Regions from separate parts of the Halobacillus sp. HZG1 genome, predicted to be linked through region 1. Evidence: riboswitches for the same ligand, from Rfam matches in the RefSeq annotation. Region 1 holds a riboswitch; the other holds the start of a gene.
The links. A riboswitch is a leader RNA that binds a small molecule or an ion and turns the genes downstream of it on or off. The one in region 1 is predicted to bind S-adenosylmethionine.
Positions count from the first base shown of each region.

Region 2: another riboswitch for S-adenosylmethionine. It lies ahead of VKA52_RS13670 (homocysteine S-methyltransferase family protein); the one in region 1 lies ahead of VKA52_RS00065 (PLP-dependent aspartate aminotransferase family protein).

Region 1 is NZ_JAYLVQ010000004.1:6,839-10,256, forward strand. Features, by position in the region: gene VKA52_RS00065 (PLP-dependent aspartate aminotransferase family protein) at 1-1,560, opposite strand, end outside; SAM riboswitch class I at 1,699-1,809, opposite strand; gene VKA52_RS00070 (trans-sulfuration enzyme family protein) at 1,882-3,027, opposite strand; gene VKA52_RS00075 (NUDIX hydrolase) at 3,087-3,418, opposite strand, start outside.
Region 2 is NZ_JAYLVQ010000070.1:91,887-95,304, reverse strand. Features, by position in the region: gene VKA52_RS13675 (hypothetical protein) at 39-491, opposite strand; gene VKA52_RS13670 (homocysteine S-methyltransferase family protein) at 686-1,735, opposite strand; SAM riboswitch class I at 1,912-2,016, opposite strand; gene VKA52_RS13665 (hypothetical protein) at 2,366-3,091, shown strand; gene VKA52_RS13660 (GNAT family N-acetyltransferase) at 3,098-3,418, shown strand, end outside.

The DNA of each region.
Region 1 (3,418 bases):
ATCAACTTTAAATGGAATCGATCTCAGATCAGGATAGGCTTTCTCACCAAGGACTTCTGTTTCCCGTGGATTTACAGGCACGATTTGGTATCCCATCCTCTGCATTTTTCTAGCTAGGCGATGACTCGGACGTGAAGGCTTTCCGCTCAATCCGACAACCGCTAAACGTTTGGGACGCGTTTCTCCATCTTCCTGGGTTTTGGAGGAGCTCAAGGCCCATTTGATGACACCTTCGTCATTTTCAGTAATCGCCGTTTGTTCCGTTTCCCTTCCGGTCGCTTTAGCAATGGCCCGATCAAGATCGTTGATCAAATCTTTGCTCGATTCAAGCCCTATGGATAAGCGGATCAATTCCTCTGTCACTCCACTTGCAGCTAGATCTTCCACGGATAACTGTTGATGAGTCGTGGAAGCGGGATGGATAATTAACGATTTCGCATCGCCAACGTTTGCTACATGTGACCAGAGTGAAATGTTGTTGATCACTTGTCTCCCGGCTTCCCTTCCACCTTTAATGCCAAAGTTAACGATAGAACCATATCCTCCTTCAAGATATCGAGTGGCTAACTCATGAGCCGGATGCGAGGGCAGGCCTGGATACGACACCCATTCCACATCGGGATGACCTTGTAAGTATTCTGCGATTTCCTGAGCATTGTCTCCATGCCGGGCGACACGCAAATGCAGTGTCTCCAAACCTTGCAATAACAAGAAGGCATTCTGAGGACTCAAACAAGAACCAAAGTCACGAAGCAGCTGGACACGCAATTTCGTGATATAAGCAAGCGTTCCGAAATCGGCGGTATAGACGATTCCGTTATAACTATCATCAGGCTCTGTGAAAACGGGATACTTACCGTTACCCCAATCGAACTGTCCCCCGTCTACGACAACTCCTCCAATGGCCGTTCCGTGGCCGCCGATCCATTTCGTTGCGGAATGGATGACAATATCGGCCCCGTATTCAATAGGCCGGCATGTATAAGGGGTGGCGAATGTATTATCAATCAAAAGCGGAAGGCCATGATCATGAGCGACAGCCGCTACCTTTTCAATATCCAGCACATGAAGACTTGGATTACCAATGGTTTCAGCGAAGACCGCTTTCGTTCGCTCTGTAATCGCTTTGCGGAAATTTTCCGGTTCCTCCGGATCAACAAAGTGAACTTTAATGCCATATCGCGGTAAAGTGTTAGCGAATAAATTATAGGTGCCGCCATACAGGTTTGCCGCTGCAACCACTTCATCTCCAGATCCTGCGATATTCAGAATGGATAAAGCAATGGCGGACATCCCGGAAGCTGTCGCAACAGAAGCGACCCCACCTTCCAAGAGGGCCATCCTTTTTTCGAAAACATCAACAGTCGGGTTTCCGATCCGGGAATAGATGTTTCCAGGCTCATCAAGGGCAAATAGGCTCTGCGCATGTTCTGTGTCATGGAAGACATAAGAAGTCGTTTGATAAATCGGCACCGCCCGAGATCCCGTCGTTGGATCTGGTGATTGTCCTCCGTGTAAAGAAATCGTATCTACATCATAGCTTTCAAATGAATTTGTCATGATGGTTTCCTCCCCAAATAAGTTTCCTATTCTTATAAAAATAGTTGGTTTTAAGCGTGCATAAAGGTCCTTGATCTCTTTCCGAACAGCAAAAAACCCTCTTCCAAATAAGAAGAGGGTTTGTCATTTCGGTTCCTCCTCTTATCTGCCAGATCAATCTGATCTGTAGGACTTGGCACCTTTTCAAACCATTGTTTGAAGGTTGCCGGGCTTCACAGGGCCTATTCCCTCAGCCTCTCTTGATAAGAGATGTATGCAGTTGATTGATTATGTTGTGAATTATAACGGATAAGAATCAGAAAAGTCAATCTTTTTTAAAAATTAATTTTCTGAAGCTTCTATTGCTCTTTTCAGCTGATCGATAATATCTTCATGATCTTCAATTCCGATGGAAAGACGAATCACATAATCATTGATGCCGATTTTCTCGCGCTCAGCGTTCGATAACGCACGGTGAGATGTACGAACAGGATAAGAAACCGTCGTTTCTACTCCCGCCAGCGTAGGAGCAATCTTCACCCATCCAAGTGAACGGAAGAACGCCTCTATGTCAATCGAATCATTAAGTTCGATGGTCACAATGGCTCCGTTTCCTTTTTCCGATACCTTATCAGGATAATAGACGGTCCGGACCGCGCCATAGTCATTCAGGGCGGTTGCTACCTGTTTTGCATTGTATGATTGCTTCTTCATTCTAAGACCTAAAGTTTTGGCTCCGCGTTGTGTAAGCCATGCTTCGAACGGGCTTAGATTCGCACCAAATGTGACAATCTTCTGGGTCGCGGCCTGAATCAAATCCTCATTCCCGACCAGCACTCCACATGTCACATCACTATGACCACCAATATACTTCGTCCCACTATGGACGACAAGATCGACGCCATCCGTGTAAGGCTGTAATAAGTACGGGGTGGCGAACGTATTATCAACCATCGTTTTCACATTCTTTTGACGAGCCAGGTTGACTAAGCCTTCTAAATCTTCCACACGCAAAAAAGGATTGGAAATCGATTCCGTATAGAGAAGCTTCGTTTGATCCGTCATCGCTTCTGAAACGTCGTCTAAATTTGAAAAAGAAACCATCGTTACATCAATGCCGAACGCAGGAAGTTCTTTGGTGATCAACTTGTGTGATCCCCCATAAACATCTTCTGCTGCAACGATATGATCCCCAGGTTTGGCCACCGCGAGAATGCCGGCAAGAATGGCTGACATTCCAGAGGAAGATGCCACTCCAGCTGGTGCTTCTTCCAGTTCCGCAATGGTTCCTGCCAGTTCATCTGTATTAGGGTTCCTCTCTCTTGTATATAGATAAGGGCTGTCTCCCTCATAATAACTTTCCAAATGATCCAAGTCTTTGAAAGTAAAGGCGGACGTCTGGTAAATCGGGGTACTTTTGCTGTTCGGGACAAGACGTTGATCCGCTTTATGGTGTACGATCCTCGTATCAAATGATGTATTCGTCATCGTTCGTCTCCTCTCTCTATCACTTAATCAGAAATTATATAGAATAAGCTTGAATATTGTCAAAGTTTTGCGACATATTCCCTGATCGCATGAAAGGTGTACCGTTCATACCCTTTTTCATGTGGGACAAGATTCTTACGCGTCACTTCTTTTTCCTCACCACTAAGAATAGAGACCACCTTCACGATTTGGCGTGTATCCTTCAAACCTTCCAAATCGTCCAGTGGAACGGAAACGATGTCCTGCACCTCTTCTCCAATGGTAAAGGTCCTGTCATTTGTCCAAAGGAAGAGGTAAATGCGGCAAATCTCCCGGTCTATGAGCCCACCTTCCTTCAGCTCCTCCTTGAAATCTCCTTGGTGAACTAAATCGCCAGGTACTACTGTCAAAC
Region 2 (3,418 bases), on a different contig from region 1:
CAAACAAAACGCCTCTGGTCAATCCTTAAATGGAATTCTCATAAGCTAAACCCAAAGTAAAAGACAGATGCAACCACAAAGCTGACAGCGAGCGCTGCTTTGACCAGCTTTTTTATCGTCTGCTGATTCAACTTTCCAAGTAATTCATAGATCATGGCAAACGATACGACCACTATGATCATTTCATTTCCGAAAGTAAGATAAGGAAAAAATAAAATCCATACCGTAGAGCACAAGGGCAAATATAGACCCAGCTTTATGAAAAACTTTCCTACTTCCAACCGCTTCACCATTTTATTGATGACCAGGGATAACGGGAAGAGTACGACCAGCAGGAGAAGAAACAATGCTATGTAAGTGCCATGTATTTCTTCCAGCGGAAATTCGAAATAGTGCTTATCATATGGAATTCCCGGTGATGTTGTGAACCTTGGAAGCAGCATCAGAAAGGCAAGGTTCCAAACGATTAAAACGGCTAGGAAATTCCGCAATTGCTACACTCCTTCTTACCTATTGTCCTGATATCCATACTCGATCTGTCGATTTTGACTAACCTCCACTTTTCTTTACCTACACAAATATATCTTGAAAATAAGTCATAAACAAGCCGGGTTTAGTGAAGTGAATAGACAAAAGAGCCCGCATTTTTGCGGGCTCTTTTGTCTATTGGAATACGTGTTTTCACTTAAGCTTTCGTTTTATAAGAGGTGATGTGATCCTGCAGCGTGTCGTCTTTGCCGAACAGGAAGTGTTTTTCCATATCCGGGGAATACGTGGAGTTCACAGCTTTGCGGCCGACGGTTTCTGCTACTTCCCGGAGCATGGCAGGGGAAGCTCCACAGCAGAGTCCAAAGTAGTTCACGCCAATGCTTTGCGCTTCTTTGGCCCACTCTGCGAGTTCATACCGGTTCGTGTAGAGCGGATCCAGGGACGTAGGGAACGTGGTTTCCGTTGGGAGTGTACAAGCACATCCACCATCCGGCAGGTTGAAGAAGGTCGGGTGTTCTTCTGTCGTCCGGTAAGGAATGGGAAGGGCACCTACATATCCGTCCACCGTCTGACGGATTTTCTCTACATACGGCTGCATCGTCGCTGGTCCGCGGAAGCAGTTCATCCCGACGACAAGCGCTCCTTTTTCTTCTAATAAGCGGCAGGCTTCTTCCACTTCGTAACCATCTCGGAGAATATTTTCGCCCATCAGACCGAAGGTGATCACAGCAGGCAGGTCCTGCTTTTGAATTTCCTCGAGGGCGATCAGCGCTTCTTCATAATAATAGAAGGTTTCGCCGTTCACAAAATCTACGCCTTCTTCCTTACACCAGCCGATCATCTCGGCAAACATGCTCCTCGTTTTTTCAACAGCTTCAGGATCATCCGGATTGAACAGATTCGTATTGGAAATGTTCCCCGCAACGAGTGCTTCTTCTTCAGGGTGCTCCTTGGCGACTTCTTTGGCCAGGCGGATCGCCTGACGGTTAAGCGGCTCCAGCAATTCCTCTTTGCCGATGATTCTCATCTTCTCGCGATGGCCATTATAGGTAAAGGCTAAGACGACGTCAGAGCCTGCGAGCATATAGTCGCGGTAGGTTTGTTTAAGAGCCTGTGGGTTATCGAGAGCCACCTCAGGTACAAACGATCCGGCCTGTAAATAGCCTCTTCGCTCGAGCTCAAATAAGTATCCTTCTCCACAAATCACGGGTCCATCTTGTAACCTTTGTTCTAATGATCTTTTCATGTCCTTGCACAACCTTTCCATTTTGTAAGAGTTATTTATTTAGTAAGCGAATGTCCTCTTTAGACACGGTGACTTTCTGTCTGTGAGGGACTCCATCATTTTGCGCCCGAGAGCTCTTTTTCGAAAAAAATAAAAGGACCTCCCTGGATAAGGGGGTCCTTTATATATAAAGAGTCTCCTTATCTTCAAGGTATAACAACTACCTTCTGGATTTAGCACCGTGCCAATGGCTGGTGGCTGAGGTATCAAAGGGCCAGTCCCTACACCTCTCTGGATAAGTTTGATGGATATGTAGTTTTTGGAAAAACAATTTCGCTTGCGATTTACATTACAGGAAATCGGAATAAGAATCAATAGAATTTTCAGAAAAAGTTTCGGATTACTTTTATGAAAGTGCTTGCAGGGTTTGGATGGATCACTGGGCCTTGCGTTTTGGTGCTTCTGAGTGTGTTCGTAGACTTATTCATGAAAATAGCACTCGATTGGAGGTGAAGAAAGCTCTCTCCAAAAAATTAGAAACTTATGGTAATCTTGGATTTAGTAGACGAAAGGGAGAGGATTCCCAGTCTGTTCCTGGTAACAGTTTCAGTATGCATGAGGCTGTAGCTTACTCGTAAAGGTGATGAGGAGATGAATAGAATAAAGGATTTCACAACATTTCAATGGATCATTGATGAAACAGAACGAATAGATTTTGAAAATGGGGTAGGGAGCAGGGTGGAAAACTTTATCCCGAGCCGATTCACTCATTACGCTAAACTCATGCATCCAATCTACCTCGATGAAAATATCAAAGATACCAGCATCTTGTGGAGTCAATGTAACCCGGATGAAGAAGTGAGCTTTAATTTTGGTGAGCGCATCCTTATGAAAGATCTGGCTGAAGCCTATGAACTACGATACACAAAAGAGTTTAGCTTCGCATCGATTTATCATTGGTTAGGTGGTTACCCCAGATATATTCTCGGACCAGCAGAAGATACCATGGATGAGAAATTGGTTCCAGAAGTCGTTCGCGTACTGCAGCCCTTTACAGGCGTCCCCTGTTATTTTCAATATGATCTAGTTAAGGTGAAGAGGTATGAGGAAAATCATGGCTATGGGTATTTGTATCGAGGAGAATTAACGGAGGTTGAACAGTTCACTGGTTATGAAGAGGTGCACGATTTCCCGAATTATTGGTACCCGGAAAGCAAGAACTGGTGCCTCTTCACAGGAATAGACTTCAATTTCACGTTATTCGGTGGAAACAAAAAGATGCTGGAAGCACTTCAAGCAAATGCTGAAATTGAATGCATGGAAGTAGATAAAAGGACGAGAGTCGATGACAAAGCAGATGTACACCATTTACCTTAGGTTCGAATGATAGTAAATAAATGGAAAACGAAAATCGGCTCCACGGGGGAGATGACATTGTTTCAAAAAGGAAACGTAAACGTCCGTAAGTTAAAAGAAGAAGATAAATACTTGTTAGCAAAGTGGCTTTCAGACCCGACGGTACTTGAATTTTATGAAGGTAGAGATCAACCTTTTGATTTAGCGAAAGTGAATCAAGTATTTTATAGTTCGGGGGATTTTAAAGATAAATGTCTGGTAGAGTTTGGAGGCAAAGGGATAGGATACATACAATTTTATCAACTAGATGATAAAGCAAAAAATGTGTATGGATTGACCAACGGGAAT